Regions from separate parts of the Peribacillus sp. JNUCC41 genome, predicted to be linked through region 2. Evidence: riboswitches for the same ligand, from Rfam matches in the RefSeq annotation. Region 2 holds a riboswitch; each other region holds the start of a gene.
What was found. Region 2 has a riboswitch for cyclic di-AMP ahead of JNUCC41_RS05425 (TrkH family potassium uptake protein). Riboswitches for the same ligand answer to the same signal wherever they lie in the genome.
Positions count from the first base shown of each region.

Region 1: another riboswitch for cyclic di-AMP. It lies ahead of JNUCC41_RS13515 (APC family permease); the one in region 2 lies ahead of JNUCC41_RS05425 (TrkH family potassium uptake protein).
Region 3: another riboswitch for cyclic di-AMP. It lies ahead of JNUCC41_RS10340 (cation:dicarboxylate symporter family transporter); the one in region 2 lies ahead of JNUCC41_RS05425 (TrkH family potassium uptake protein).

Region 1 is NZ_CP062163.1:2,764,665-2,775,602, forward strand. It holds gene JNUCC41_RS13460 (CynX/NimT family MFS transporter) at 1-1,125, opposite strand, end outside; gene JNUCC41_RS13465 (FadR/GntR family transcriptional regulator) at 1,140-1,817, opposite strand; gene JNUCC41_RS13470 (dihydrofolate reductase family protein) at 2,414-2,866, shown strand; gene JNUCC41_RS13475 (hypothetical protein) at 3,156-3,329, opposite strand; gene JNUCC41_RS13480 (hypothetical protein) at 3,517-3,699, opposite strand; gene JNUCC41_RS13485 (hypothetical protein) at 3,890-4,030, opposite strand; gene galU (UTP--glucose-1-phosphate uridylyltransferase GalU) at 4,304-5,164, opposite strand; gene JNUCC41_RS13495 (DUF6044 family protein) at 5,342-7,006, shown strand; gene JNUCC41_RS13500 (glycosyltransferase family 2 protein) at 7,022-8,044, shown strand; gene JNUCC41_RS13505 (GtrA family protein) at 8,004-8,459, shown strand; gene JNUCC41_RS13510 (hypothetical protein) at 8,465-8,617, shown strand; cyclic di-AMP (ydaO/yuaA leader) riboswitch at 8,811-8,955, shown strand; gene JNUCC41_RS13515 (APC family permease) at 9,094-10,920, shown strand.
Region 2 is NZ_CP062163.1:1,089,191-1,100,128, reverse strand. It holds gene JNUCC41_RS05435 (STAS domain-containing protein) at 154-987, shown strand; gene JNUCC41_RS05430 (potassium channel family protein) at 1,129-1,785, opposite strand; gene JNUCC41_RS05425 (TrkH family potassium uptake protein) at 1,809-3,140, opposite strand; cyclic di-AMP (ydaO/yuaA leader) riboswitch at 3,316-3,458, opposite strand; gene JNUCC41_RS05420 (hypothetical protein) at 3,792-3,983, shown strand; gene JNUCC41_RS05415 (TetR/AcrR family transcriptional regulator) at 4,204-4,803, opposite strand; gene JNUCC41_RS05410 (ABC transporter ATP-binding protein) at 4,922-5,647, shown strand; gene JNUCC41_RS05405 (ABC transporter permease) at 5,644-6,660, shown strand; gene JNUCC41_RS05400 (GNAT family N-acetyltransferase) at 6,765-7,214, opposite strand; gene JNUCC41_RS05395 (MerR family transcriptional regulator) at 7,321-8,145, shown strand; gene JNUCC41_RS05390 (VanZ family protein) at 8,363-8,971, shown strand; gene JNUCC41_RS05385 (aminoacyl-histidine dipeptidase) at 9,011-10,477, shown strand.
Region 3 is NZ_CP062163.1:2,077,069-2,088,006, forward strand. It holds gene JNUCC41_RS10320 (efflux RND transporter permease subunit) at 1-2,389, opposite strand, end outside; gene JNUCC41_RS10325 (TetR/AcrR family transcriptional regulator) at 2,579-3,457, shown strand; gene JNUCC41_RS10330 (hypothetical protein) at 3,689-4,351, shown strand; gene JNUCC41_RS10335 (efflux RND transporter periplasmic adaptor subunit) at 4,366-5,628, shown strand; cyclic di-AMP (ydaO/yuaA leader) riboswitch at 5,824-5,970, shown strand; gene JNUCC41_RS10340 (cation:dicarboxylate symporter family transporter) at 6,143-7,402, shown strand; gene JNUCC41_RS10345 (hypothetical protein) at 7,844-8,626, shown strand; gene JNUCC41_RS10350 (D-alanine--D-alanine ligase) at 9,008-10,090, shown strand; gene JNUCC41_RS10355 (UDP-N-acetylmuramoyl-tripeptide--D-alanyl-D-alanine ligase) at 10,250-10,938, shown strand, end outside.

The sequences.
Region 1 (10,938 bases), 1.7 Mb from region 2:
TGTAATGTCATGTAGCAATCCGAATAATACAGGTCCAATGGCAGCTAAGAGGTACCCGAATGATTGAGCCATTCCTGATAATTCCGTCGCCTCATGGGTGCTTTGTGTTCGAAGACTAAAGAACATCATGGATAAACTGAATATGGTTCCGACCCCAATTCCAATCAATATCATGCATACTGGTATGAATAGAGTGCTTCCATATAATATGCCGAATATCCCTGTGATAAGGAAGACGACAGGCGGGACCACTAACAGACGCTGACTTTGTAGGCGTCCAGCTAAAATTGGCACAAGGAATGTTATAGGAATGACGGCAAGCTGCATGATGGATAGCATCCAACCAGCCTCATCAGCGTTCAGCCCTTTTTGCTCCAGGATTTCCGGCATCCAGGTAATTACTGTATAGAAGATAAACGATTGCAATCCCATGAAGAATGTTATTTGCCAGGCTAACCCAGAACGCCATAAGTTAATCTTTTTATCCTTTTGTGCCGTTTGCACATCCTTACCTGATTTGAATTGCCGTCTTAATTGCGGCATCCATAAGAAAGCTGTAATAAGGGATAAGATTCCCCAACATCCAAGGGCACCAGCCCATCCCAATCCCGATGAAGAAGCAAGGGGAATGCTGATCCCGGAACCTATTGCGCCACATAAATTCATGGAAACAGCATAGGTTCCTGTCATCAAACCGATATTCCTGGCAAAGTTATGCTTGATCAGACTGGGTAACAATACATTGCCGATTGCAATGGCTAACCCGATTAAAATGGTCCCTATGAACAATGTTGGCACTCCGCCAACTGAGCGTACCCCGATCCCGATTGTTAATAATATCAAGGAAAGGAAAAGTGTAAGTTCCATTCCAAAACGCCGTGCTATCCTAGGTGCAAATGGTGATAATAAAGCGAAAGAAAGCAAAGGCAATGTCGTTAATGAACCTGATAATGTATTGGATATCCCCAGGTTATCACGGATCGAAGTGACAAGGGGGCCAACAGATGTTAAGGGAGCCCTCAGGTTTGCCCCAAGAAGAATGATCCCGATGATGAGTAGTCCAACCTTGGGTTTAATATCCATTTTTGTTTGTTCTAGTTGATTTGCTGCTTGGTTAATGCCCATATTCTCCTCCTTACTTACTCTAAAGATTTTTTGAATTGTGCAATGTATTCATTCACAGTTTCGATTGCCCGGTTCGCATCTTGTTCGATGATGGCATCTACAAGATTGCAATGAATGTTCAAATGAAAGTTCACATCAGAACTCATCTCCACTATCTGGTGGATGGATTCATGCAGGGGGTGTTCCATATGTTCGTACAAATCAATCAATAAATCATTATGTGATGAAGCCATAATCGATTTATGTAACTGGATATCAGCTTCTTCGTAAGCCTTGATATCCATTGCCCTGGCAGCTTTACTGCATGCTGATATATGATATCGCAATCGTTCTATATCTTCTTGATTACGTCTTAATGCCGCTAACTGAGCTCCCTCTCTTTCAAGGGCATGACGGACCTCTAACGTTTCTAATATACTTGACTGCTGGATCCTTCTTTCAAAAGCAGCCCCCAAGGCACTTGATGACCTTACGAATGTTCCTTTTCCTTGTTTCGTTACTAAAAGGCCCGCATAAACAAGTGATCGTACAGCTTCTCTTAATGTATTTCTGCTTACATCGAACTGTTGGATCAAATCTATTTCAGGGGGGATTTGATTTCCAATTTTCCATTCACCTGATTCGATTAACGATTCGATTTGGGAAACGACTTGTTCTACAAGTGATAAGCGATTTGTTTTAGATATGGTCAATATTCACACCTCAAATTTGTAGGATGATTGGTTCATTGGTTATTTTAACATATGTTTATTGAAGATGGAGCAAACGAAGTATTTTAAATCCAAATTTGTTTCCCTTTTATTCTTCAGAAAAAAGTTGCAGTTGATTTTAGAAATTAGCCCCCTTTCCGCCGACTGTCTGCCAAGCCTCATCAAAGCAAGCGCCTGTAGTGTCTCGGCTAGCCAGTAATTCTGCAGGCGTGTCTCAAATTTCTTCCATCCAATAAGCGTTTAGAAATTGCCGAAAAGGTGTATTCTTGGGAAGATATAATTTATAAATGGGATTTCTTTAAAAAGAAGCTCAATTCTATCAATGGAATACCTTTTTCTTCTTCTGCTAACGAAACAGGTTAGCAAAAGAAGGAGGAATTAAATTTAGTGGAGATTTAATCTTATTAGGAATGGTATCTTGCCTAGAGGAATTATCAATGGAAGAACAGGATGGTTTATTTGAAGGAATATAAGTTTATGTTCCGAGGGGGATCAGTTGGTTGATGAAAAAATAGCGTAACATTATTTTTTACATTGGTACTTCAATTGATGGCTATATTGCGAATGATGATGGTACATTGGAGTGGTTAGAATCAACAGAAGTAGAAGGAGACTCAGGCTACAATGCCCTTCTGGAAAGAATTGATACTGTCGTTATGGGAAAAGGAACTTATGATGTCATTCGTGGATTTGATATAAATTATCCTTATATTGATTATAAAAATTATGTATTTTCTAAATCTGTTAGTGGTTCTGATGAATATGCTTCATTTATTGATGAAGATGTCAAAACTTTCATTAAAAAGATAAAACAAAAGCCTGGTAAAGATATATGGTTAATTGGTGGAGGAAACTTAGCTCGTGAATTTTTTAAAGAAAATTTAATTGATGAATTCCAACTAGCCATTGCACCAATTATTTTAGGGAAAGGAATTTCCCTTTATGTGGGAGATGATATTGCGCTAAAATACACATTAACGAAAGTAGAAAAATTAGGTCAGCTTACTATGCTTCATTATATAAAAAAATAGTTTTGATCATCTTTCCCTTTTCAACTACATTTATTACTGAAAACCGATCGATGTTTATATAACTAACGATGAGCTTTAGTATAATAAGTTAATAAAGATAAATAAAAGGAAGGGCACAGTTTAAATAACTGTGCCCTTTTTATTGTAATATACTAAAATCACCGAAAAAACTCGGTGCAAATAGTTGTATATAATAACTTGCATTTTTTAGATTAAATAGTTTGTGACAGGTAAAAGAACCGGTTACTTTCAAGGCCGGTTTTCTTTAATATAGGAAAAGCTAACAAGGCTATCCGTTCTCATCTAAAAAGAAAAGAGGGGCCGGCTGTAGGTTTTCTGTTTCTTGTATCGGTTCAATTTCGCTTATAAATTCCAAATAACCGGAATATACCTGCGAGGCCATCCCTAAATAGTGCAATTCAGTGTGGATGATTCCCTTCTGTGGTGAATGGTACATATACATATTTTCATCCCTCCTTTCTATAAAAAATAGGCCAGCCAGTTATAGGAGTTAATCGAACCATTATGAACGTTATTTTTATTTGAGCTCATTCTTAATACTTCAAATATTGGATGCTCAAGGTTCGAAGTCCTTGGATTTGACGAAGGATTTTTGTTTTGTTACGAGTATTTGTTTTATTAAATCAGGATTAAAAAATGTGATAAACATTTTGGAATGGTCGTAAACGGAATTTAGCGACTTCCCCATATTCCTTGGCCAATCGGGTCAGAAAGCCGATGGTATCAGTTTGGAACTCCTTTGTATGTCCGTAAATAAGCCTTCCTTTTGGAACCTTTGGAGATGTGCGGAAGACATCATCAGCGTGGCTCAATGTAGTTTTCCCCTTTCTTTAAAATAATTACATATAATCATTCTATGAGGATAAGCTAAATCGGTTTGGACAAGTCATTAAAGAAAGGGCAAATAATTCTATGGAAAAAATAAAGTTTCATAAGTTAGCAAAAAAAAACTCTGGATGAATAGAGCCAGAGTCTTTCATGAAAGCTTTGGATTAATGGTTTTCAAGTTCTTTCTTCATCGTCCCCATGCAGGAAACGATCATTTTTTTTATTAATGGGCCCGCCAAATTGTGCATTGATTTCCTTAACCACTTGATCTAAAAACTCATCGGATATTATTGGATTTTTAGTTTTTTTGTGCATGTGTTTTTCAACAACCCTTTCTGGAAATCGTTGTTAGGATCAATAATGAAGGATACGTTATCAACATAACCTCACTGATAATAAATTATTCTTTCTATGGCGAACATTTTCACTCGCTTTTACATTTCACGGAAGCGTTTATTATAAACATTTCGCTTAGAGATTATGGTAAGGGGGATATGTTAGTGGATCATTTTACAACCAGAGGGGTGAACCCGATGTGGAAATGGCCCAATTACCTCTAGGTAATTGGGCGGAGGTATATTCATTTCATTAAGGGAACAACTGCCTTAAATATGTTATTAGCTGATCACGAAGTTCAGGTCGTTTCATGGCGAAATCTAATGAAGCTTGGAGGAAGCCGAATTTATCGCCGACGTCATATCGATTTCCTTTGATGATATACGAGTATATTGGTTCCCTTTCTAACAGAAGGTCTAAAGCTTCGGTAAGCTGGATTTCCCCATTCCGATCGGGCTGTGCGGTTTCAAGGATTTTAAAAATCGCAGGTGATAAAATATATCGTCCAATAATCGCCTGTGTTGATGGTGCATCCTCCACTTTTGGCTTCTCCACCAAGTTTCTTACCAGAAATATATCCTCATATCGTTCTTGGAAATTTACAATCCCATACTTGGATACATCGGCAGGTGATACATCCTTACATCCGATAATGCTCGTACGAACCTTGTTATACCGTTCCATTAACTGCTTCAAAGCTGGAACCGGGCTATCCACGATATCATCCCCTAACAAGACGGCAAAAGGTTCGTCTCCGATAAAAGTTTTGGCACATAAAACTGCATGCCCCAGGCCTAAAGGTTCCTTTTGTCTTACATAGTGGATATCCACCATGTTGGAAATGTTCTCCACGATTTTAAGCAGATCATTTTGACCTTTCATTTGCAGAAGCATTTCAAGTTCAATGGATTTATCGAAATGATCTTCGATTGCACGTTTGTTTTTCCCAGTAACGATGATAATATCTGTAATCCCTGATTGTACCGCTTCCTCGATAATATATTGAATGGTCGGCTTATCGACAATCGGCAGCATTTCCTTTGGTTGAGCTTTCGTCGCAGGTAAAAATCGTGTTCCTAAACCGGCTGCTGGAATCACCGCTTTCTTTATCATAGCCCAGCCCCTTTTTAAGGTTCTTTAATATGTTTTTTGTTCTACCCTTCATTTTATGTGGTCATTGGTTGACCTATTTCAAAATGGGTTAAAATAAATCCCTGAAATAGAATAGATTTACCTTTGAAGCAAATATTATGGATATATGAATTGAGTCAAGAGGTGTATATTTTGCCAATTGAAAATCAAGAGAGAGTTCAAATCCTTTTTGCCTTACTCGTCATTGTTTTATATCTTTCTCCTTTATTCATCCTTGGGGAAAATGCGCATATTCGCGTACATGATAATTTGGATTCCAACCTTGCCTGGTATAAAGTCCTTTCAGAGAGCGGTGAGTTATTCGGTGCAATAGACGCCAAAATTCCCCAGATTATGAATGGGCTGCCCCGAAATGCTTTTGGCAGTGAGTTCAGTATTATCGTGTGGCTTCATTCACTTTTTCCGACAATGGTTGCATATGCAATGAGCCAGGCATTAACAAGGTTTATTGCATTCTTTGGTATGTATATCCTATTAAAGAAACATTTGATTACAGGATCCCGATCAGGCTGGATTAGGGTTGGAACATCCTTAGCCTTTGCCCTTACCCCATTCTGGCCATCGGGAATGCTCAGTACACTTGGAATGCCGCTTGCACTTTGGGCTTTTTTGAATATTCGCGGCAAGGACCATTCTTGGAAGAATTATTTGGTCCTTACACTTTTACCGCTTTATTCAAGCATCGTACTTGGCTTTTTCTTTTTCCTTGTTGCAATGGGGTTTCTTTGGCTAACGGATTTGATCAGGAAAAAAGGATGGAATATAACGTTTCTTCTTTCAATCGTGTATATGACGGTCATTTTTGGAATGGTGGAGTATCGTTTGGTTGCTTCATTCATTTTTGATTCGGAGCCAAACAGCAGAGATGAATATTTTCACGCAAGGCTGCCCCTCGAGTGGGTCATTAAACTTACATTCAAAAACTTTGTTCTTGGCCATACGCATGTCATGACTGTACATGCGCTTATCATCCTGCCGATTACCATTTTTGCCTTTTATATTATTCTGACCAAAAAACTGTGGAGACAGGAAAAGGTATATGTTTTTTTATTTTGCTTGAATTTTATCCTCTCAGCGTGGTACGCATTTTGGTTTTATAAAGGCTGGGTTCCTTTAACGGAAAGGTTTCACACCCTGGATACCTTTAATTTTGCCAGATTTCACTTCTTAAGGCCGATGGTCATTTACGTGGGGTTTGCCCTCGCGATAAAGATCATTTGGGAAAACAGCGATTATGCTAAGAAAACCCTTTCTATTTTCATCGCCGTTCAAATTATGGTCTTGATGGGATTCAATGAAGAAATCACTCATAATAAAAAACCTTCTTTTAAAGAGTTCTATTCAGAAAGCCTTTTTCGGGAAATAAAAGATCATATTGACCTTCCGCAAGAAGAATATCGTGTTGCCAGCATTGGACTGCATCCCGCAATTGCACAATTTAATGGATTTTACACGCTAGATAGCTATAACAATTTCTATCCACTTACTTATAAACATCAATTTCGTCAAATAATTGAAAACGAATTGGCTAAGAATAAAAACATCAGAATCTACTTTGATGAATGGGGAGGACGTTGTTACCTATTTTCCGATGAGCTTGGGAAGCATTATATGTTCAAGAAAAGCTCGAGGAAAGAGCTGGAAAATTTAGACCTTAATATGGATGCGTTTAAAGGATTAGGTGGCAAGTATATATTTTCTGCCATACCAATCAACAACGCGGAGGAAAACGGATTGGTACTAGATAGGATTTTCACAAAAAAAGGAAGCGTATGGAAAATTTATTTATACAGAGTCATGTGAAAAGGGGGGAATAGAGTGAATTCACCGATACTGACGATTGTTGTACCTTGTTATAACGAAGAAAGCGTATTGCAGGATACCATTTCCCAGCTTTGTGGATTGGTGAGGGGGTTAGTTGAAGAAAACGTTGTTTCTGGTCAAAGTAAAATTCTATTGGTTGACGATGGAAGTAAAGATCAAACTTGGAAGATCATTTATAAGGAAACGATAAATAATGAATTTGTTCGTGGGCTAAAGCTTTCCCGGAATGCAGGACATCAAAATGCACTTCTGGCAGGATTGTTTACAGCTAAAGAAGCCTCGGATTGTGTGATCTCCATTGATGCAGATTTACAAGATGATATTCAAGTCATCCCTGAATTCATCCGGAAATTCAATGAAGGGTGTGAAATTGTATACGGTGTCCGCCAGAAAAGGGACCTTGATTCATTTTTTAAACGAACATCTGCAACTGGTTTTTATAAAATGATGAACAAGATGGGGGTTAACCTTGTCTATAATCATGCGGATTTCCGGCTAATGAGTAAAAGGGCGATCGCGGAGTTGGAACGATTTGATGAAACGAATCTTTTTTTACGGGGAATCGTACCGCTCATTGGGTTTAAGACGGACTCTGTTTATTATGATCGAAAAGAAAGATTGGCTGGGGAAACGAAATATCCATTTAAGAAGATGGTTGCTTTTGCGCTTGATGGCATTACTTCCTTTTCAGTTACACCGATTCGGCTTGTTTTATGGCTAGGATGTCTTTCGTTTTTCATTAGCTTACTCTTTGGGTCTTACTTTTTATGGTTAAAGTTTTATGGGCAGACCGAGACTGGATGGACTTCATTAATCACCTCCATATGGTTGATCGGTGGCCTACAGCTGATTGCTGTCGGCTTGATTGGGGAATATATCGGTAAAATCTATAATGAATCCAAACGCCGGCCTAAATATATAGTTGATCTGGACCTATTTAATCCGCTCGATTTAAAAAAACGGGAGCAACTAGACAATGAACGGAACAGTATTGAAAAACTATCTAAAACACACTAACTCCTTTATCCGCTTTTTATTGGTTGGGATAGTCAATACAGCGCTTGGACTTTCCCTCATGCTTTTTCTCATGAATGTTCTTGAATTATCTTACTGGGTCTCCACCTTTATCGGTAATGGTACGGGAGCTGTAACGAGTTTTCTTTTGAACAGGACTTTTACCTTTAAAAGTGATATAGAATGGCGAAGGGGAGTTGCACGTTTCTTTTGCGTCATCCTGATCTGTTATTCCGCCGCATATTCTTTAGGCCAAGCTATTGCCGAATCAATGGAAGGATCCGTTCATTTACCCATACAACAAAATGTGGCTGTGATGATAGGAGCCATTTTTTACACAGTTCTCAACTATATTGGTCAGAAATACTTTGTCTTTAAAAAAAGCAATTTAAGACCAATTCAAGAAGGCAGGAACTAATTAGGATGGAGCAGTGGGATAATGCCCCCGATTGGATGGGAATTAAAGTGGAATCGAAAGCGAAAATCAATGCAAGTATAACGACTCAAGCTGGGGGCAGATCTGTTTCACTTCATCCTTCACACTCTCCAAGTGGCAATCATTTATTCCTTTTCTGACCATCTTTTGTTCATTCACTCTTTGTTTTTTTTCTTTTTGGACGCTCCGTTCCTCCCTTCGAACCATGTGTTTGCATGACTTATGTAATATACGTCAAGAATAAAACCTCGCATACAAAAAATAATTATATTTCCGAGCAAAATTTTCATTTACTTTTCCATTTCACGGGAGTATGATAATCAACAGTTTCATATTTCTAAATCGCTTAAACCTTATGGTGCGGGGGACCCGGTATTGGGATTGTTACAACAATCCAAGGGGTGAATCCTTTCAAGGTAGGGCTACTCTTAGGTCCGAATCCGACAGCTAACCTCGTAAGCGTTATATGAGAAGGAAGGTGGAGCTTGTTAGACAAAAAAATTGATGTCTACAGGTCTATTTAGTTATGACTTGTAGGCATTTTTCTATTTCTTCTTGTATTTTGCTACAGCAGGGTAGCATAAAATTATAAATTTAATATGGTGGTGAATACTTGATGTTATCTTCTATAAAGAGATTCTTGATTGGGAGACCTTTAAAATCAAATGCACTTGGTGAACAAAAGCTTAACAAAACAAAGGCTTTGGCGATATTATCTTCTGATGCTTTGTCTTCGGTTGCTTATGGACCTGAGCAAATATTGATCGTTCTGATCACTGTCGGTGCTGCAGCATTCTGGTATTCCCTCCCTATCGCAATCGGAGTATTGATCCTGTTAACCGCCTTGATCTTGTCCTATAGACAGATCATTTTCGCTTATCCGCATGGCGGGGGGGCATATGTGGTTTCAAAAAATAATTTGGGAGTCAATCCAGGGCTGATAGCTGGAGGATCCTTATTGGTGGATTATATATTAACTGTGGCTGTTAGTGTTTCTGCAGGTACGGATGCAATCACGTCCGCTTTTCCCGGCCTGCATTCATATAATGTCATCATAGCCATCATTTTCGTCATTCTGCTTACAATCCTGAACTTGCGGGGGGTTACGGAGTCGGCCTCTGTTTTGGCCTATCCGGTGTACCTATTCGTTTTAGCATTGTTCATCTTGATTGGTGTCGGGATTTACAAGATTTTGACAGGGGGAGTTTCACCTGAATTGCACACGCCCATCGGGACTCCGGTAGCGGGCATCAGTTTATTCATACTGCTAAGAGCATTTGCGTCAGGAAGCTCCGCATTGACAGGAGTCGAAGCTATTTCCAATGCAATCCCGAACTTTAAAGATCCGGCACCGAATAATGCGGCGAAAACTTTAATAGCGATGGGTTCCTTATTAGCTGTATTATTTTCGGGAATCGTATTCTTAGCCTATTCTTTAAGCATTGTCCCTAGCGCAGAGGTAACGGTCGTCTCCCAGGTTGCTGAAGAGATCTTTGGACGGAATTTCATGTATTTCTTCATTCAAGGTACAACTGCTTTGATCTTGATACTTGCGGCCAATACTGGCTATTCGGCCTTCCCTCTGCTTGCGGTAAATCTAGCGAAGGATAAATTCATACCGAGGGCGTTTACGATCAGAGGGGACCGATTAGGGTATTCCAATGGAATAATCATACTGGGACTTGCCTCGATCATCTTAATAGTCTCATTTGAAGGACATACAGAAAATCTCATTCCGCTTTATGCTGTAGGGGTATTCATTCCATTTACTCTGTCCCAGACCGGGATGATTGTTAAATGGATCCGCGAAAAGCCAAAAGGCTGGATGTTGAAATTAACCATTAATTCAATTGGTGCCATTATTAGCTTTATCGTCACGATGATATTCTTCTTGACCAAGTTTACTCAGGTTTGGCCTGTTTTGATTTTTATACCTATTATCCTGTTAATTTTTCATCGAATCAGAAAGCATTATGAAGCAGTTGGTGACCAACTAAGGATTACAACATGTGAGCCGATCTTGCCAATTGAAGGAAATATCATTATCGTACCTGTGGCCGGGATAACTCATGTGGTCGAGAACTCTTTAAATTATGCAAAATCTCTTTCAGCGCATCAAGTCATTGCCGTTTATGTTGCTTTTGAAAGAGAAGATGAAAAGAAATTCGAAGAAAAATGGAAAAAGTGGCAGCCGGATGTCCGACTGGTTACACTGAATTCTTATTACAGAAGTATCATTCAGCCATTAACAAAATTCGTGGATACGGTTGAACATAAGGCGAGTGAATCCAATTATAAAGTTACGGTGATCATCCCCCAATTCATTCCGAAGAAGGGCTGGCACAATATTCTTCATAACCAATCAAGTTTACTGATCCGTGCCTACTTACTTTATAGAAGGAATGTGGTTGTTACGACTGTGCCATATCATTTGAAGAAGTAAGTTCCAGTATCTAAGAAA
Region 2 (10,938 bases):
ATTGAAGAGGTTATCTTCGATGCTTTTCCTTAGCTGATGAAACGTTTAACTTTCAATGCCTGTCAATGCTGATTTCTGTATGTAGTGCATTCGATTTATTGATTACTGAGACCAATTGGAATGCTATTTTATAAAAAATAGGTGGAGAAACTTATGCATAGAAATAAAGAATTATATTCCTTTTTAGTGGGCGCGGCAGCACAATTGACTGATGATTGGTACGCAACATTGGATAAAAGCGATAAAGCGGGTGTTTATAGCTCATCCGATCCCAAAGTGATTAAAAAACTTAAACAGCAAAATAATGAATTCCATTTGCGTTTCTTTCAGGTCTTCGATACAGGGGAGAGGGAATTCTTTAAGAGGCTTGATGATTGGATTGAAGATATCGGTAAGGATGAGCAGCATTTAAATACACCCATCTATTTTATATTGAGGGAGTTTTTTAGAACGCAAGATCAATACCTTGATTATATTGACAGGTTTGTGGAATTGCATGGTGACCAATATCCACAGGAAGAAATAAATTCCTGGTACCGGATAGTGGTGAAGGTGTTCAGTGAAGTGATGGAGAGGTTTACTGAAGCGAATCATAGATATGCCAATAAAATCATGAAAGCCCAACAGGCAACGATCGATGAATTGAGCACGCCCATCATTTCCCTTAAAGATAACATGGCGTTGCTTCCCTTGATAGGCAATATTGACACGACAAGGGGCATGACCTTGCTTGAAAACACCTTACAAAAATGCGTTGAAAAAAATGTCACAAGGCTTTTCATTGACCTATCGGGCGTTCATTCAATAGATGGTGCATCCGCCCTCCAGCTGTCGCATTTGATTGAATCCTTACATTTGATCGGTATTGAAACAACCCTTTCAGGACTTCGGCCGGAAATAGCCATGACTGCCGTAAAGCTTCAACTTCCTTTTGATAAAGTGACGATAAAGTCCACTCTTGCCCAGGCAATCAGTACGATGAAATAATACATACATATCCAGGGCATGGGATGCTCGTTATAAACCTCATCGAGAAGACCTCCATATGGGGGTCTTCTGGCATGTATAAGTCATGCTGCACTCAAAATAGATACAGGGCCCAAAAAGCAAAAGCCGGAACCTGTTGGATTATTCAATATTGGCAAAGACGGCTAGATCTTTTTTATTGCCAACCACTAAAAGCATATCATTTTCATGGATATCCTGATCTGGTGAGGGGGCTATGATGATTTCTCCATTACTCACTATGGCAATGACGCTGATATTATATTTTGCCCGTAGATCAAGCTCCCTGAGGCTTTTTCCCTTCATGCTCATGGGCAGGATGATTTCCTCGATATTGTATTCTTTAGAGAGCTCTATATAGTTCAGCATGTTAGGGGACAGGAGCTGATTCGCGACCCGTTCCCCCATATCCCTCTCAGGATAGATGACCCAGTCAGCTCCGACTTTAGTGAGCACCTGACCGTGATTTTTATTAAGTGCTTTGGCAATGACCTTATCGACCCCAAGCTCTTTTAAAAGCAAGGTAGTTAAAATGCTCGATTGCATGTCATTTCCGATGGCTACGATGACACAATCGAAATTACGGATTCCGATTGACCTCAAAGTATCTTCATCCGTCGTATCCGCCATGATCGCATGGGTAACGCTCATTTCCGCATTCTCTACTCTTTCCTCGTTGACATCAACACCCAATACCTCTTGGCCAGCCGTATATAATCTATGGGCCACACTGGTTCCGAACCTGCCTAAACCGATCACGGCATATTGTCGTTTTCCCATCTTTTACACTCCTTCATTTATGTTTAACCAATCATGATTTTCCCTTTTGGACGTCGGAACGGATCTGGTTTGCGCCTCATAGCGATGGCAAAGGCCAAAGTCAAAGGACCCACACGGCCTGCAAACATCGTGAAAATGATGAGCATCCGGCCAACCGGTGATAATTCGGGGGTCAACCCCATTGAAAGTCCCACGGTGGCGAATGCTGAAGTGGCTTCAAACAAAATCATCAAGAAATCAGTTCCGCTTTCAGTGATGGTCAGCAGAATGGAGATGATTGAAACCATGAATACGCCAATGAATGTAACGGATAATGCTTTAAAGATCGTTTCACTCACAATGCGGTGACGGAATAATACCACATCACCCTTTCCTTTAATCTGTGACCAAACCGTCCCGACAAGCGTTGCTAATGTGGTTGTTTTAATTCCGCCGCCAGTCGATCCGGGCGAAGCCCCGACGAACATCAAGAAAATGATGAGCAGTAATGTAGGTTGAGTTAAATCAGGGATATTCAACGTATTGGAGCCTGCCGTCCTAGGTGTAACCGATTGAAATAATGAGGACAGCGTTTTACCCATGAAAGATAAAGGCTGCAATGTCTTGGCATTACCGAACTCGAATAAAAAGATTAAAATTGCGCCGACAATCGTTAGTGCCAAGCTAGTCGTCAGAACAACCTTCGTATGTATGGATAAACGATGGGTATCACGGTATTCGTATAGTTCATTCATCACGATAAAACCTATTCCGCCAAACGTGATGAGGAAGACGACCGTAAGGGTTACGAATGGATCCGATACATAAGGGGTCAAACTCTTGAATTCCCCCATTAAATCAAAGCCGGCATTATTGAAATTCGATATGGAATGAAAAACCCCGTAATAGATTGCCTTTCCGATTGGCATGTCAAAAGAAAAGCGAATCGATAAAATAAGGGCACCCATGCCCTCAATGATGGCCGTGAAAATTAAAAGCCGTCTTACTAACCTGACTACACCTGCCATGGATAGATTATTTAAGGACTCCTGCAAGAGTAACCTGCCTTTTAAAGAAATCTTTTTGCCTAAAAGGAAAAAGAAAAATGTCGCAAATGACATGAACCCTAAACCGCCTATCTGAATCAGTGTTAAGATGACCAACTCACCAAAAGTGGTGAAAGTCGATCCCGTATCCACTACGACCAATCCTGTTACACATGTAGCGGAAGTTGCGGTGAATAAAGCATCCAGAAAAGGAAGGCCAATGCCATTTTCAGTGGAAATCGGCAGGGTTAATAAATAGGCCCCAATAAGTATCAGGATGGCAAAGCCGAGTACAAGTATTTTTGGCGGATCCAATAAACTTTTTGTCATTCTCAAATAAATCATCCCTACCTATAAAAAAATTGTGTAAAACTGTATGATGCTTTAATCATCAATCTGCTTTCAGAATCTTTTTAAAGGCATAATAAAAAGACCAGCAAAAACTTCGAACAGTTATTTTGCCACAAAAAGCGTGAAAAAAAACTCCCGAAATAGGCGGTCTTATGACCTCCCTCGCTTTAGCCGACGAAGTTAGCTGACGGGTAGGATGGCGAAAGAGCTGATCTCATCCCTTCTGCAAGGCAGAATTAACCCCAATTGATTGGGTCCTCCGTACTCAATTCCCTTGAGTTTAGGCCGAAATGCATTAAATTGATAAACGTATTCTACTCCCATCATTTATCAGTTGTAAACCCCTAAATCGTAAAAAAATATTTCTTTAACAAGACTGAAAATTTACGTTTCATTTACATTGAAAAAACGTATTGACAAATATTAGTTAGCACATTATGATAGGTTCGATTAATCCAATTATGATAACCAGCTCGAAGTACTTTATTCAATACTTTCAAGCGGAACACGCTATTGCCAATCAAAATTTCTAATATATATATTTTTATGTTTCTTTTGTAAATGATAAAGGAAAAAGCATTGCATTCGTATTTAAAGATTCAAGACATTTTACTAAAAAGGCGGGCAATTATGGAGAAAACGTTCAATAGATATGTTATTAATGCTACAGGCAAGGGTGGCCAGACATATTTAACACAATGCCAGGATAAAGATGCACTAAGGAAATGGATAGCCGATCATGAGGATCAAATCATCATGGATGAGTTAAGGATAACGGATAAGAAAAAGAATCCGTTTTTAAAATTGTTTTCCCTAAGGTAAATCAACTAAAATCCCAACATCATTAGCGGTACTATTCAATTATGAAATCCCTGTGTACTATCCGGGAACGCTGAGCGAAAAATCCATATCTTGTTTTGCTTTTAAACTCATTTATTTAAAAATGAGTTTTTTTGCGTTGGGAATGTAGAGGTGAAAGCGAAGAAAAAAGATGTAATCCGATTTTAAGGCATGTTGATGGAACATGCCTTTGATGATTCGTTCATTGTATGAATGTGCGCAATTGGCTGATGAAGTTCAAGATTTGAAAATGGATTTTCGCCATTTCTTCCGCCGTTTGCTCTTCACAATTCTCCAGCCACTCCTGTATCACCCCTAAAATCGCCGATGTCAGGAAGGCGTGCATATACATGCGGAACGCTTCATTTTTAGCTGCTGGGTGCTGGCTGATCAAACGATCCAATAGTACTTCACCGAATACGCGCTTTATTTTTTTGGCAAAAGAAGGATCGCCCTGATCACCAAGAATGGCCCTCAAAGCGTGGGCATGTTCACTGATGAATTGAAAGATCTCTACGAAGGGCGGGTAAAGCTGCTGTTGATGAAGAGCCCTGAAAGCCTCTTTCGGTAAAATGGCAGTAATGCGGGTTTGAAGTTCATTTAACAATTCCTGCTGTAAGTGATCCATTAATTCATATTTATCTGTGTAATGTAAATAGAATGTGCCCCGATTAATGTTGGCGCGCTCTGCAATTTTCTTCACTGATACATGTGAGAACCCCTCTGTTTCAACGAGTGCAATAAAATGATGTTGTATCTGCATCTTCGTCTTTTGTACCATATCCTCATGAATCGATGCCATGTAATGTCTCCTTCACTGAACATTTTTCCAAATATGTTGATTGTATTAGAACAAATGCTGCCTTAGAATGATGATACACTCAACACTGTGTTAATTAAAGAGGGAGGATGTGTGTACATTGAAAAATGCGATTTCCATTGAAGGGATTGCCAAAGGTTTTCATCATAAAAAGGTCATTCAGCCATTGAGCCTGAGTATTGAAAAAAACGGAATTTTTGGCTTGCTAGGTCCATCCGGATGCGGAAAGACGACCTTGATTAAAATGATTGTCGGATTGATTAAGCCTGATGCGGGTAAAGTCACGGTTCTGGATCATGAAGTGCCAAATCGAGCGCTGTTAATGGATGTCGGCTATATGGCACAGTCCGATGCTTTATATACAGAATTGACCGGAGCTGAAAATCTCGAATTTTTTGCGAAGCTATACCGTTTTTCGAAAAAGGAACGAAGGGAACGCATTCGATATGCAGCCGAAATCGTACAGTTGACGAGCGATTTGAATGTTCGGGTTGCGCATTATTCCGGGGGAATGAAACGCCGTCTGTCACTGGCGGCGGCACTCATCCAAAATCCGGAGATTCTCATTTTGGATGAACCGACAGTAGGAATAGACCCTTTGCTGAAACAATCGATTTGGCGGGAACTTGAGCGTTTAAGAAACGAAGATCATAAGACGATCATCATCACGACGCATGTGATGGATGAAGCGGAACGATGCGATAAACTAGCGATGCTGCGTGAAGGTGAAATCATCGCGGCAGGAACCCCGGCAGCTTTAAAAACACAATTTGCCGCGGAAACGCTTGATGATGTTTTTTTAAGGATTGGAGGTGGCCTAAAATGAGAATGGCTTCTCTAGTTACTCGAATTACCCAGCAGCTGCGCCGGGATCGAAGGACACTCGCTTTATTTTTCCTGGCTCCATTGCTCATTTTAACGCTCATGTATTTTATTTTCGATACAGAAGCAAGTGATTTGAAACTCGTTGTTACAGGCAGTAATGAAACCGTGGTCAAAGCATTGAAACAAGCGGATTTTCAAGTATCGGCTGCTGAGGAATTTTCTCAGGAAAAAATGATAGAAAATGATACGGATGGCTGGCTGCATGTTGAAAATGGAAAAATGAAACTGACACTATTGAACGACGAACCGTCCCGTGCAAAGGCCGTTCAAATGCAAATGATGCATGCTTTGCAAGGGAATGAAAAAAACACGCCTTCAATTGAGGAGCTTTATGTATACGGGGATGCCGACACAAAGGGTTTTGATACTTTCAGTCCGATGCTCGTCAGCTTTTTCGTTTTCTTCTTTGTATTTTTAATAGCGGGAATCGCGCTTTTGAAAGAGCGTACAAGTGGTACGCTGGAACGGCTGCTTGCCACCCCGATTAAAAGATACGAAATCGTAGCGGGCTATGTGATCGGATATGGCTTATTTGCTCTAGTTCAAACCATAATTGTCGTCCTATATGCTGTCAATGTATTGGATATCGTCCTTGTCGGCTCCATTTGGCTCGTTTTGCTGACGAATATACTGGTCGCGCTCGTTGCATTATCGCTTGGTACATTACTATCGAGTTTCGCGGCATCCGAATTCCAAATGGTACAATTCATTCCGCTCGTCATCGTGCCGCAAGTCTTCTTTACAGGGATTTTCCCATTGGATGGCATGTCGGACTGGCTGCAAAAAATCGGCAAGATCATGCCTCTCTATTACGCATCGGATGCCATGAACGGCATTATGTACAAAGGCTTCACGTTCAATGAGGTATTACTGGATCTCCTCATTCTCCTTGCATTTGCGACCGTCTTTATCACCATCAATATTATTAGTTTAAAAAAGTACCGTTCACTTTAAAATGAACCATCTTAAAAAAGCCGGATTCCTGGAACAAGGGGAACCGGCTTTTTCTGTATTGCTGGACATACTTTTGAGTTGAAAAGGACTAGCTATTATCATACCTATACTTTTTTGACCATGACCTTTTCATTGTTATAATCTGATTCGCCATTGAATGCAAAGCCGTATTTCTTATACAAATGAAGGGCGGCCTGATTATCTTCAACTATGCTTAAATAGATTTCAGGACAATCATATTCTTCTATTAATCTTTTTATTAAAGCCTCCAATAAGATACTGCCAAGCCCGAAACCCTGATGTTCAGCGTCAATGAAAAAGCGGTCTAACCACACTCTGCCATTTTCGCCTTCCCCAGGGAAAAAGCCATACATCGCAAAACCAACCAAGATATCATCCGAATAAAGCCCAACTGGTCTGTAGTATTTACATTCCTTCGCGTCTTTTAAACATTGCTCAGTCGTTTCGATGTAAGCCTTTTGCTTTTCGTTTATTTGCAATTTCAAAATATCCGTTACATTTTCGTTCGAGACTTCATGTATAGTGGTCTTCATCATTTATTTTCCTTCCTCATTTCGCACCTGGTTATCCGTTTTGTTATCATGATATATTAATACACTAAGGTATATGGTTACCATATAGTCAAGAGGAGAGATCGTGATGTCCGATGGAAATGTAGGCAAATATTTTACGACTGGCGAATTCGCCAAATTATGCAATGTAAAAAAACAAACGCTCATTCATTATGATGAGATTGGGCTTCTTACTCCTGATTTAAAAAACGAAAAGGGCTATCGGTATTACTCTTATCAACAATTCGAAGTTTTTTCGGTCATCACGCTTTTAAAAGAATTCAATATGCCTTTGAAAGAGATCAAATGGTTTCTTACTAACAGGTCACCTATGGAACTAATTGAACTTTTCGAAGAAAAGACCATAGAATTGGAAAAAAAGATAAAGAACCTTCACAGAGTGCAGAAGATCATTGAAACGAAAATATACCTCACTGAAAAAGCGATTTGTATGGATGACTCTCAAATCACCTTGAAACTTCAGGAGGAAGAACAGCTCTTCCTTAGTGAATCCATCCTGAACTCTTCTGATGCCGAATTCTTAAAATCTACTTCTGACTTCATTGATTTCTGTAATGAAAATGAATTTTACACAGGATTCCCTATCGGGGCCATGATTAGTAAAGAAAACATCATCGACGGGAATCATGATGACTATTCATTTTTGTACACAAAAGTCATGGAAAGGCACCCAGCCCCCACATTCTATTCAAAACCGAAGGGACTCTATGTTGTTGCCTATCATAAAGGCAGTTATAAAAATATCTCCGAAACGTACGAAAGAATATTACAATTCATGGAGAGTGAAAACTTGAACCTCAAATCGTTTGCATACGAAGAATACATCTTGGACGAAGTCGCGGTAAAGGGGTATGAAAATTACCTGACGCAAATCATGGTTGAAGTGGAATGAGGCTGGGGAGAGAATCACATAGTTTGGGCGAGAACTAAAACATGCGAATGAATCATTCCAAGCAATCCATTAGCCTTGAAAAGCTGCCTCTTGACGAACATACTGGCCGTTTTCTAAATGACAGGTGTATATTCTGCAGTTTGTTGACGGGTTCTTAAAGTTGTCCTAGGATATAAGGACATGCAAGGATTGGTAAGAAATAGAAGGGGGGAGTTATATGTCTCTAAAATCGGTCATGCTTTCCCTTTTGCTGTCGCAAGCATTGTTTTTGTGCGGTTTGCCTTTTTTCCTTCAGCTCCGATTATATTTGAATCCTTTGGTGATCATCGTTGTCTGGTTTTGTATACTTCTTTTCGTTTCGTTTGCGGTTCTTTTTTTTCGAGGTGAAACGGTCCGAATTTCGCGCCTTTTGTGGCAGGCCGCATTCTTTGGCTACAGTTTATCATTATTGGTTTTGCTGTTCTTTCGACCAGAAGGGCAGGTATATTCGTATAATTTGGTCCCTTTTTCTACGATTCTTTTATATTTATCGAACGATATGAACGGGCTTGTGTCATTTTATAACCTTAGCGCCAATGTGGGGCTGTTCATTCCATTTGGGCTGTATTTGTTGTCGAGGGAAGGGAAGGATCCCTTCGCAAAAAGGAAATTTCTTTATCCATTACTTTCGATTTCGGCCATCGAAATCTGTCAGTTTGTTTTTCGGCGCGGAAGTTTGGATGTCGATGACCTTATCTTGAATATGGTTGGTGTTTATCTGGGGTACGTTCTGTATCCATTGTTCACAAGAGTGGCCGTGTTCCGTCCTGGAAAAGTAAAGGGATGAGAGGCAGTACAAAAATTTTAAATGAAAGGATGTTTTTTCATGTATAGCACGTTAGAAGAATTATCGAGCCATCCGGTGTTTCATTATTTTGCAGCGATATCCGAAATCCCGAGAGGATCGGCTAATGAAAAGGCGATCAGTGACTATCTGGTTCACTTCGCTAAGGATAGGAACCTGGAGGTGATCCAGGATGAAGCGCTGAATGTGATTATCAAAAAGCCTGCCACATTTGGATATGAAAGTGCACCTACCGTCATTATCCAGGGGCATATGGATATGGTTTGCGAAAAGAACAAGGGTACGCTTCATGATTTCGAGAAAGATCCGCTTCAATTAAGGATTGTGGGAGACATGTTGTATGCGACGGATACAACATTGGGGGCGGATAATGGAGTGGCTGTTGCGTATGCTTTAGCATTATTGGATGCAAATGATATTCCGCATCCCTCTCTTGAAATAGTCATAACGACTGAAGAAGAAACGACAATGAACGGTGCACTTGCCGTGGATCCGGCTCACTTCAAAGGGAAAATGATGATCAATATCGATTCGGAGGAAGATGGAAAGCTGCTGGTCAGCTCTGCAGGAGGAATACGCGTGCGGCAGATCCTGCCAATCGGATGGGAATCGGCTTCAATTGTTGATGCTGTATCTTATAACATCAGGATTAAAGGGTTGAAAGGCGGACACTCCGGTATGTCCATCCATAAGGAAAGAGGGAACTCCAATAAACTTTTGGGCAGAGTATTACATGAACTAACGGCAGATTTCCCTTGCTACATACAGCAAATGAACGGGGGGCTGAAAGGGAATGCCATTCCTCGTGAAGCAGAGGCGACTGTATTGATTCATGCAGAAGATGTTCAGAAGATAATGGAGAGACTTCAACAATGGGAAAATACTTTTAAAAATGAACTGCAATCTTCCGACCCTGAGGTATTGATCTGGTTTGAAAAGATCGAAACGGTTTCTTCAAATGTTTTTTCCAAAGAGACGTTGACTAAAGCCATTACCTCCTTACTGGTAATCCCGCACGGCGTTCAAGGAATGAGCATGGGAATAGAAGGATTAGTGGAAAGTTCGACGAATCTAGGGGTCGTTACAACAAATGAAGCGGAAATGATATTCGAAAGTGAAATCAGGAGTTCGGTCAAAAGCATCAAATATAATATGGTCACGCAAGCAAAGGCAATTGCCGACATGCTTGGGTGCGAACTATTGGTTGACGCGGATTATCCCGAGTGGCCCTATAATCCTGATTCGAAACTCAAGAAATTATTTGAAGAGACATACAAAGAAAAATATCAGGAAGATATTGAAATCATCGCTGTGCATGCAGGGATCGAGTGTGGTGTATTCATAGATAAGATACCAGGGTTGGATACTGTTTCAATCGGGCCGGATATGTTTTCCGTACATACACCTGAAGAACACTTAAGCATCCCGTCGACCATAAACAACTGGGAATACTTTGTTTACACATTAAAGAGAATGAAGGATTTATAAACAACTGCATGGCTGGGGACAGTTGAATTCAATAGATTTAGAGACATCCTATCTTTAATTGATTGGATGTCTTTTTTTAGTTGATATAAAGAATAGACCGTTGATTTCCTCTCCAGGCACTCCCGGACCGCTCATGATTTTAAGAATAATCATTCTTAAGTTTTTTTACTGTAATCCTTATTGGATTGAAGAAATTTGCGACACTCCTGCCGAATAACTGGCTAGTCGAGACCCCACAGGCGCTTGCTTTGATGAGGCTTGGCAGACAGTCGGCGGAAAGGGAGCGGATTTCTGAAAATCAACTGGAACGTTTTCTAGAAAAAACCGTAGGCTGGTCTCATCCCGAATTATATTTAAGACTAGTTTATCCTTGATGTTTTTTTACTGTAACCCTCAAAGGATTGAAGAAATTTGCGACACTCCTGCCGAATAACTGGCTAGTCGAGACCCCACAGGCGCTT
Region 3 (10,938 bases), 990 kb from region 2:
TCCCCATTGGAGAAGAAATTTTCGTATTCTCAAGATCTTTTTTGTCTTCAAATGTCGTTTCTTCTGTCTCGACATATACTTTGACTTCTTCTCCATCTTTCTTAATCGTAGTTATAGCATCATCTTTATTCGTATTGGCAATGGACATACCAATTTGTGCAGCTGTCAGTCCAAGGTCGCTTAGCTTTTCCTGGTCTGCAACTAGCGTATATTGCTCATAAGCATCGGAAAGACTTGTATCAACATCTTTTAAATCTTTATTTTTCTTCATGATATTTTGAATATCATCAATTACCGGTTCAATGTCTTTTTGTGTATTTCCGTAAACAAATAGAGTGGTTTCGTTGCTTGATGTTGACGTGAATTCTTGTTGTTTCCAAGTTCCAGGTGAATCAAGTTCAGTTAAATCCTTTATGACGGTTTCTTTTTTGTCCCCGAAATTTTCGGTGTCTTTATCATAGAGTACATAGAAGAGAGCCGAGTTACTCGAGCCGCCCATCATGCCGCCCATCATGCTTTCACCAAGTGTGTATTGAACAGTCTTCACATCGTCTTTATCCATGAAGTATTTTTCTACTTTTTCTGTTTGTTTTACAATATCCTCTTTTAACTCTCCAGGTGCGGGAGTGTAAGTGACGATGATCGTTTTTTCTTCATCAGCAGGCATGAAGCTGACACCGATGCTTGGGATTAGGAATAAGCTGCCGACCAATAATACAATGGCTGTACCGAAAGTGATCAATTTATGGTTTAACGACCAATCCAATGCTCTTCGGTAGAATGAAGATAGCTTGCTTGGTTTTTCTTCATGTGATTTTAATTCTTTTTTAGATAGTCCCTTTTTAAATAAAGAGTCTGCCATTGCGGGAACAAGTGTGATGGCAATTATTAATGAAGCGACTAATGCAAACACCATTGTTAAGGCGAATGGCATGAATAGTTCCCCGACAGGTCCTGTAACGCTTGCTAAAGGCAGGTATACGGCTACAGTAACGATTGTCGATGAAAGGATAGGGATGAACATTTCCTTAGTGGCCGACCGTATTAATTCGCCGCCTTTTAATTGTTCGCCTTTTAAAGCCATTCTTCTATAAATATTTTCAATGACGACAATGGAGTCATCGACGACTCGGCCAATGGCAACGGTCATGGCCCCCAGTGTCATGACGTTCAATGAAATATCCATTTGTTTAAGCACCAAAAGGGCTGCTAACAGGGATAATGGAATCGAAATGACGGAAATGAGAGTCGTTTTAAAGTTCCTAAGGAACAGCATGATAACAATGACGGCAAACAGACAGCCGAAGAGTGCCTTGCTGATCATGGTTTCAACAGAATCTTTAATCGGTTGGGCTTGATCAAGCGTAGTGTGTACACTTACGCCTTTAAATTCTTCTTTGAAGTTCGAAACTTCTTCTTGTACGTCGTCTACGATTGCAACTGTATCGGCATCAGGCGATCTTGTAACCTGAATCCCAATCGATTCGCTACCGTTTGTTCTTGAAATCGATTCAGCTTTACCGGTGATTTTAACATCGGCAATGTCTGATAATTTGACGTTTGGCAGTTGGGCGGGGCCTGTTGCCATTTCAGGAGATTGAGTGGTTTCCGTTCCGTTTTGTGCTGGCGTTCCTGTTTGAGAGCCGCCTGTTAAAGGGATCTTTATATTTTTCAAGTCTTTTAATGTGGAGATGTTACCATCCACAACAATCGTTTTTTCTTTATCATCAAAGTTATATATGCCAAGCGGCATGTTGACGTTTGCGGCTTGGATAACCTTTTTTACGGTATCTTCATCGAGACCGTATTGAGCCATTTTTTCCTCGTCGAATACAAGGCTGCCTTCATTTACTTGTTGTCCGGAAATTGATACGGATGTCACGCCATCAATTCCTTCAAGTTTAGGGACTAACACCTCTTCAACGTTTTTTGTAAGAGCTGGTAAATCAGAACCTTTATCTGTTACACTGAGTGCGACGACAGGAAAAGCGTTTAATTCTAATTTTGATACGCTTGGGTTATCCACTCCCTCAGGAAGTTCTAATTTCTCTAAAGCTTCTTTCACCTCTTTTACAGCGTCATCCATATCCGTATCATAATCATATTGTAATTGGACGGATGAGGCATTAGCCATGGACGAAGAACTGACTAATTCGACTCCTGGCAAATTTGTTACCTTCTGCTCTATCTGGTCTGTGAGCTTATCTGCTACTTCTTCAGGTGCAGCTCCAGGATATACTGTGGAGATGCTTATTAAAGGAGTCGAGATGCTTGGAATGGTTTCTTGTTTCATGTTTAAACCGGAGTATAATCCAGCTGCAACGATGATGATCGTAAGCAACCAGATTGCCAATTTATTCTTTAATGAAAATTTAATTATTGAATTCAAGCTTGTACCCTCCATACATAAAATTGTGACTAGTCGGTCACAAGCTCAAATATATAGTATATAGATTATGATTGCAACAGATAATATCCGGTAGTGTTAATGTTGTGGTTTCAAGGGTTTTGGGATACAATTTGGAAGAAGTGACCGTTCGGTCACCGACGGATAATTTTAAGGGATAGGATGAATTTGATGAAAGAAAAAAATAAGATGATCATAGATAAGTCTGTAGAGCTTTTCGCGGAGAAAGGCTATCATGCTACTTCCGTTCAGGAAATTGCTGAAAAATGTGGGATAGCAAAGGGGTCTTTTTATAATCATTTTAAATCGAAGGAAGAATTACTGGTGTCCATTTTTAAATTTTATTATGAAGCGTTGACGGACTCATTGCTCGATCTTGAACTGGATGCTTCATTGTCCAGTAAAGACAAATTCATGAGGCAAATCACTGTCCACATTGAGCATATGACGGGAAATACCAACTTGATTCAAATGATGATGCAGGAACAAATGGTTCATATCAGCAAAGAACTAGATAGATTTTTACATTATATCCATGAAGAGGGCTTGATTTGGTTCAAGCGTAAAATCATTGAGTTATACCCAGGACTTTCTGCTGATCTTTTGCCAGATTGCACCATAATTTTGGATTCCCTTTTCAAAGGATATATCGGAATATTGATCAGGAAACAAAATGCTTTCGATGTGGAATTGTTACCTAGCTTCATATTGAACCGGATGGATTCAATCATCGCAAGCCTGCAGAACAATGAAGATCCATTATTGAAACAATTTCCACTACCAGGATGCTCGATGCGGGATTTGAGCCCTAAAGAGGAAATCCATTCGATCATCGTCAGGATGCTGGAAGTGGAAACACGTAAGGAAGAGGGAATGGAAACAAACAAGAATACGGAAGCTTTAAAGGCGATCCAGGAAGAGTTTTCAAAAGTTAGGCCAAATCCCATCATCTTGGAAAGCCTTTTGTTGTTTTTGGAAAAAAATGAAAAAAGAAGTCCCTTGGGTTCGAAGCTTATCTTAATGATGAAGGATTATTTGCTGAATATATGAAGGTTTTACGAAAGGGGCGTATAGCCTCTTTTTTCATTTGTTAATGAGTTTCAAAAGCGGTGGTTAGGAAATTCTTTCAATTATCATCATTAACACCAAATTAGTGTGGGGATTAAATTTGAAGGGAAGGCTTATGTGTTTTTTTTGTATATTCATCCCTTATTTCTGCAATTGTTTCCAAAATAAGATAAAATATATGATGAAATATCATTTTTTTCAGGAGGACCACATATGGTGTACCAGGTCGGATTGTTAAAGGGCATTTTAGAGCCTTATCGGAGTCGTTATCAGCTGCAAAATGCAGAGGCAGTCACAAAGCTTGGATTGAAATTACTATTTTTATATTTTCTTAGTCTAATAATTTTTGCCATCGGGGGATATTTTGGCATTGGTTCAGAATCATTTTCCAAAGAAGTCACGACGATGAGTGCCAATGAATTCGAAGCAGCAAAGTTGCTGATTTTGAGCGGCAATATAGTAACAGGCATACTCACCCCTTCCATATACATATTTTTAGCAGCTCTATTCTTTTGGATCGTCACTGATATCCCATATATAAAATTAGTCATCGTTCAAATGATTCTTTTTGGTTTGCAATTAATGGAAAAAACATTACTGGTTCCTCTATTTGTTTTAATGGATATAGGCAGCGATGCCAATCCTTTTTCATTTGGGATCATCAGTCAGTATTTTCTCAGAAGTGATTATTTCATTCACTTTTTCAGCGAAATCACCATTTTTCAATTTCTTATTATTGCTCTGCAATATTTTTATTTAAAGGAATTTTCAGACCGAAATAATTATTTGGTCCTTTTAATGATTGTTCTATTCTATCTGGCCACATGGTTTGTTAAAGCCTTTTTAGCATACATCCAAGTAGGCGTATTTGTATAAGGCGGGTGAAAAGAATGAGCGGAAAATGGAAAATAGCAGCGGTCTCGATTGCATCGATAGTCTTAATAGCCGTTAACATATACCTTCTTGAAAAAAAAGAAAGCAAAGTGGAACGAACTATTTTCGTTGAAAACTGGACAAAGGTAAAAAAGGATACAATTAGGGATACTATTCAAACAAATGGGGTAATTAAACCTGTAGAAGTGTATGATATCTATTTTGATACCAAGAAAAATGATTTTAAGAAATTCCTTGTAAAAGAAGGCGATACGATTACGGCTGGATCTTCATTGTTTGAGTATGAGACGACCGAACTTGATGCGCTAAAAGCGGATTTAGAAGCGGAAAAAACGGCAGCTGAGGGAGAAATTGCGGGGATTGAAGAATACATAGGCAAGTTGAGGGCATATCAAGGGTCCCTGACCAGTGATTCTGGAATAGCGGCCATTGATGAATCGGTGGAAAAAAACTTGAGTACTGATTTAACCACAAACTCGACGGATCTTATTAAAAGTAACATTGAGCAAGAAATGTACAAGCAGGAACTGGAAAGAAACAGTTTGGATGAAAAAGTGAAAATGCTTGACGCAAAATTGAGTTCAATTGAGGAGCAGTCCAATGCTATCGTGACGACGAGCGAGGCTGATGGTGTAGTTAAAAATATCAATAAAAACCTGAAAAATCCCATCATATCCATTGTTTCTACAAATATGGCAATTGAAGGGCAATTCTCCGAAGAGGAAATGAAAAAGGCTGAAGTGGGCATGACTATAAAAGCAAGTTCCTCTGATTCAAAAAAGGCATTGAAAGGAACGATAGGCCGTATCCATTCCTATCCAGCTGAAGAGCCGTCGTTAAAAAAAGATAACAGATTTCCATTTCAGGCTTTAATCGAACCGGAAGGCGAAGTAACGGAACCTTTGTTAGTGGGATCCAAAGTGGATCTTACTGTAATAACCAATGAGAAAGCCGGTGTACCCTCCGTACCTATAGAGGCGGTGAATTACCAAAAAAATCCTTATATTTACAAATTGACAAAAAAAGGATATGTAGATAAACATTACATTACAAAAGGGCTTAAAGCGGAAGGAAAGCAAGAAATAATAAAGGGGCCGTCTGTAGGTGACGTCATCCTGCTGAAGCCGGATGTGGCAGTGAAGAACCACTCTAATTTTATTACTCCGATTCAATTTGAAAAAGTGAAAGTTCCGACTTATAAAAAATTCACCTCTAGGGAAAAAGTAAGATATCTGTTACTTGGCATTTTGGAAAAATAACCGTTCCTTTAACAAAAGAGGTGATGTCAAATTATTCATTAATTATATCAATATAACTTATTGATCAAAAATTGGGATAGTAATTATAGATATAATAGCGATTAATACAGAATATTCAGACATATTTAAAGATTTTTTATAAACGGATGCGATTAAATATTTACAGATTATCATTTTTAGTATAATATTTTATTATAAGTTAACTCGCTTAATCTTATTCCAAGAACGGGGGACCCATTTTTGTGGATTTTATCCGCTAGGGGTGAATTCAGAAATGAAAGGGCTTTGTGTTTCCAATTCCTAACCCGACAGCTAACCTCGTCAGCGTCTTTAAGGGAACATGTGTGAATATTCACGCCAATAAGAAATCGACACATGAAGTGTCTTTTTTTTCGGCGTAAAGACAGAGTTTTTCAAAAAAAGAAAAATTACTTTCTTTTATTAGTATCTTGTTTCCCTTACCGAGACAAAAATGTTTTTGCATCAAAGACTTTATGGAAGGTGAGGAAAGTAAATGAAGAAATTCAAACTAAGTTTAGCTAGCCAAATTTTTATTGGTTTAATTCTAGGGATTATCGTTGGTGCCATTTTTTATGGTAGTGAGACGGCCCAAAACTTTTTACAACCATTCGGAGACATTTTCCTACGAATGATTAAAATGATTGTAGTGCCAATCATCGTTTCAAGCCTTATCGTTGCAGTTGCTGGTGTAGGTGATTTGAAAGCTGTAGGTAAACTTGGAGCTAAATCAATATCATACTTTGTTGTGGTAACGATGATTGCGATTGTTGTTGGTTTAATATCAGCGAATATCATCCAGCCTGGTGCTGGTGTGAATATGGACAAGCTAGAACAAACTGATATTTCTACCTATGTTGATACAGCCGAAACTAAGCAGCATGAATCGTTCGTGGATACAATCGTTCACATTGTGCCATCCAATCCAGTTAAAGCCATGGTAGAAGGCGATATGCTAGCGATCATTTTCTTCTCCGTGTTGTTTGGACTTAGTATTGCGGCCATCGGTGAAAAGGGTAAACCAGTATTCCGTTTCTTCCAAGGTGTAGCTGAAGGAATGTTCTACCTAACTAACATGGTCATGAAATTTGCTCCTATCGGTGTATTTGCACTAATCGGTGTGACTATTTCCAAATTCGGTTTGGAATCTTTAATTCCGTTAGGAAAGTTAGCGCTTTCTGTTTACGGAACAATGATTTTCTTTGTAATAGTCATTCTTGGTCTTATTGCGAAATTTGTCGGATTCAATATCTTTACGTTGATTAAACTTCTAAAAGAAGAATTGATTCTTGCTTTCTCTACTGCAAGTTCAGAAGCGGTTCTTCCGAAAATCATGGAAAAAATGGAGAAAGCGGGATGTCCGAAACATATTGCTACATTTGTAATTCCGACTGGATACTCCTTTAACCTTGATGGTTCTACATTATACCAAGCGTTAGCAGCTATCTTCATCGCTCAAATGTACGGCATCGACTTAAGCGCATATGAGCAAATTACGCTAATGCTAGTGTTAATGATCACGTCCAAAGGGATTGCTGGTGTACCAGGTGTATCTTTCGTAGTTCTTTTAGCGACATTGGGAACTGTCGGTATTCCTATTGAAGGTCTAGCATTTATTGCTGGTATCGACCGTATTCTTGATATGGGACGTACAGTTGTAAACGTTATCGGTAATTCACTTGCAGCAATCGTCATCTCTAAATGGGAAGGTCAATTCAACCCTCCTTCCAAAAAAGAATTAGAGCAAGTTTCTTAATATAAAAATCCAGAGTGAAATGTCACTCTGGATTTTTTTTTTTGATTTGAAATAAAATGCGCTTTCACTTTTATATTTTGGAACCCTTTTTTTATATAGTGCGAGTGTGGTTCTTCCTGTACCGCATCCGATATCAAGGATTGCATCAACCTGATATAAATATTTTTCAAAAGGCAAATTTCTCTGATTGCCATAGACCTGATCTTTTAGTTGCATCAATGGAAGCGGCATCATGCAAAGGATGAATGACAAAAGCTTTTTTAACTTTACCCAAAATCAATTCCTCCTATTCGGAATTTTTCACTAAAATATGGATTTTGTGAATCGTGTTATGTACATGATGCTGATGATGATTAATGTTGGGTGGTATATAACTTATGTGAAAACCCAAAAGTTTGATAAAATAACATTATTGATTGAGAGCTCGGAGGAGGTCAGGTTATGAAGAATGATAGCAATGATATCTTATATATGTATATGCAGGCTTCCGAACGGTTTGTCCTTTTTAATGGACTCAATTTTCGTGAATTCGTCTATTCGCTGCCATATACCTTGGATTCGATCTTATTATTGAAACATCAATTCGATGGTGGGGAATACAATTTGAATGTCCTGCTAGAGAGCGCTTCATCTGAGGATATTGCAAAGCTCGTTAAAGAAAATGTTCGGGCATATGGAGATTTCTGTTGGGTCGATTTTGAAGAGGCGGAAGGGCTGGATGAATTGGATGGAAGGGAAATAGCGGAACTTTTATATTTAGGACACGCTAAAACCCATCTGAGTCCCCCGTTTTTCCGTAAATTGAATAATCAATTTGTGTACCTTGCCCAGGATGATGGTTGGTTCAATAAAATTTATTTTCGTTCTCTTTCGACATATTATATGATGTTAGGAAGCTTGATTCCGCTAAAGCTGGAGCCATTAAAAGTAGAGAGGACATGGCTTGGAATCAGAAAGAAAAAAGAGCTGACAGCGATTCCTGCAGAAATCATTTCTTCCTTGGCTCATATTCTGGGAGAGGGGCTCGCTTTTTCCTTTCGGGATGTTAAGTATACAAGAACGAAAATTGAGATACCTGCATGGGTCGTAGGGGATTATTTAAACATGGATGAGATGCATGACGACTTTTCGGATAGAGTTATTTATGAGCCCGATGCCTTTATTATCTTCAATCGAAAAGAAAAAGTATGGGAAAGCGTTATTAAAAACACATCATCATCCTGATTATCCCAACTTCCGAGGTTAGTGGATTGGATTATTTGTCATCCTCCAATTTTTTAGGTGTAAGACTTACCATCTCATGCATAAAAGACAAGAGAGGGCGGCTCACAGGACGTGGCGGTGTTATTCTGCGTTCTGATAACGGTAATCATTAGAAAAGCCTCAATGATGGAAGTTTCGCTTTATCCCGCCTTAACAGGCTGTAAGGGAAGCGGAAGGCAAATGTAAAGAAAAAGAAATGTGGTGGCCAACAGCCTGTAAAAGCCCGATTGGCTTAACTAACCATCATTGGAAAAGCCCCAATGATGGAAGTTTCGCTTTATCCGTTTTAGTGTAAAGTGATACAATGAACATGGTTAAAAGAATATTGGAGGGTAATAACTCATGAAAACTAAACTTGGTTTGCTTTATGGTGGAAAATCTGCGGAGCATGAGGTTTCTATGCAGACGGCTTTAGCTGTCATTAAAGCTCTCGATTTAGCAAAGTTTGATATATATCCGATTTACATAACAAAAGAGGGTTCATGGATTAATGGACCAAAGTTAACAGGACCTGCTGAGAATGTGGAGGCTTTAACATTTTCACCGGAAAAATCGAGCTCACCACTTGCCTTGCAGGCACATTCAACTGATGAAGATAGTGAATCAACAGGGTATGACGTAATTTTCCCATTGCTTCACGGACCAAATGGAGAAGATGGGACCGTACAAGGGATGCTGGAACTATTGAACCTTCCTTATGTAGGAAATGGCGTTTTAGCTTCATCAGCAGGAATGGATAAGGTCATCATGAAAAACATTTTTGCCCAGGCGGGACTTCCGCAAGTGAAATACACTTGGTTCATTCGTTCCGAATGGGAGAAGAATACTGAAAGTGCCATTAAAAAGGTAGCGGAGGAATTGGGGTACCCTTGTTTTGTCAAACCTGCCAATTTAGGCTCAAGTGTCGGTATCAGCAAATGTAATGATGCTGATGAACTGGAAAAAGCGGTAGCGGAAGCTTTTCAATTCGATCGGAAGATCATCATTGAAGAAGGGGTCATTGCTCGTGAACTAGAGTTTGGTATTCTCGGTAATGATGAACCGTCTTGTTCAGTGGCAGGCGAAATCATCCCTAAGAAGGATTTTAGCTTCTATGATTATTCAGCAAAATATGTAGACGGTAATTCAGCGATGGTCATTCCAGCGGAGATATCGGAAAGCGAGTATGCAACTTTATCCGAAATGGCCATTACTGCCTTTAAGTCATTGGATTGCTCTGGATTGGTTCGCGCTGATTTCTTCTTAACGAATGAGGGGCAAATTTATATTAATGAAGTGAATACAATGCCTGGGTTTACTCCATTCAGCATGTTTCCGTTATTGTGGAAGCACACAGGTGTCGACTATCCAGCGCTAATTGAAAAACTAGTGAAACTTGCCTTGGAACGTCATCAGGAAAAACAACAAATCAAATATACAGTTTGATCATGCAAGTAATGTAGCAGTAAACTTCACAATCCATCAAACGTTGATTTGATGGATTCCAATCAGCAGGAACCGGTGCGATTTTAAACTGGTTTCTGCTTCGTTTGGTTATTGGAAGTAGAGAGCGATTAACGGTTCGATGAATGTAGGAGGAACAAAATGATAAAGAGAACGTTAAAACAAGTACATGAGATGGCAGAGGGTTTGAATGATATCAGTCCATTCCAGTCCAAAGGAATTAATGGGGTTACCATCGATTCCAGAACGGTTAAGGAAGGATGTTTGTTCATACCGCTTAAGGGTGGGCAGGTTGACGGACATCAGTATGTCAAACAAGCATTGGCGCAAGGAGCTGCTGCTTCTTTTTGGCAAAGGGATGTTCCGAATCCTCCTAATGATTTACCAATAATCATTGTGGAAAATACCGAGAAAGCACTTCAGCAATTGGCGCGTTCTTACCGTCAGCAGTTGAATATTAATGTCATTGGGATAACAGGAAGCAACGGTAAGACGACAACGAAGGATATGACGGCTGCGTTGCTGGCCACTACCTATAAAGTTCATAAAACCAGTGGAAACTTCAATAATCACTTAGGTTTACCACTAACGGTGCTTTCGATGGATGAGGATACTGAAGCAGCTGTTTTGGAAATGGGAATGAGCAGCCGCGGTGAAATTGAGTTTTTATCCAAAATGGCAAAGCCTGATGTAGCGATCATTACCAATATTGGTGAATCACACTTATTGGATTTAGGATCACGCGAGGAAATCGCGAATGCAAAGTTGGAAATTGTCGAAGGTTTGGCGAAAGATGGGAAGCTGATCTATCATGGTGATGAACCATTGCT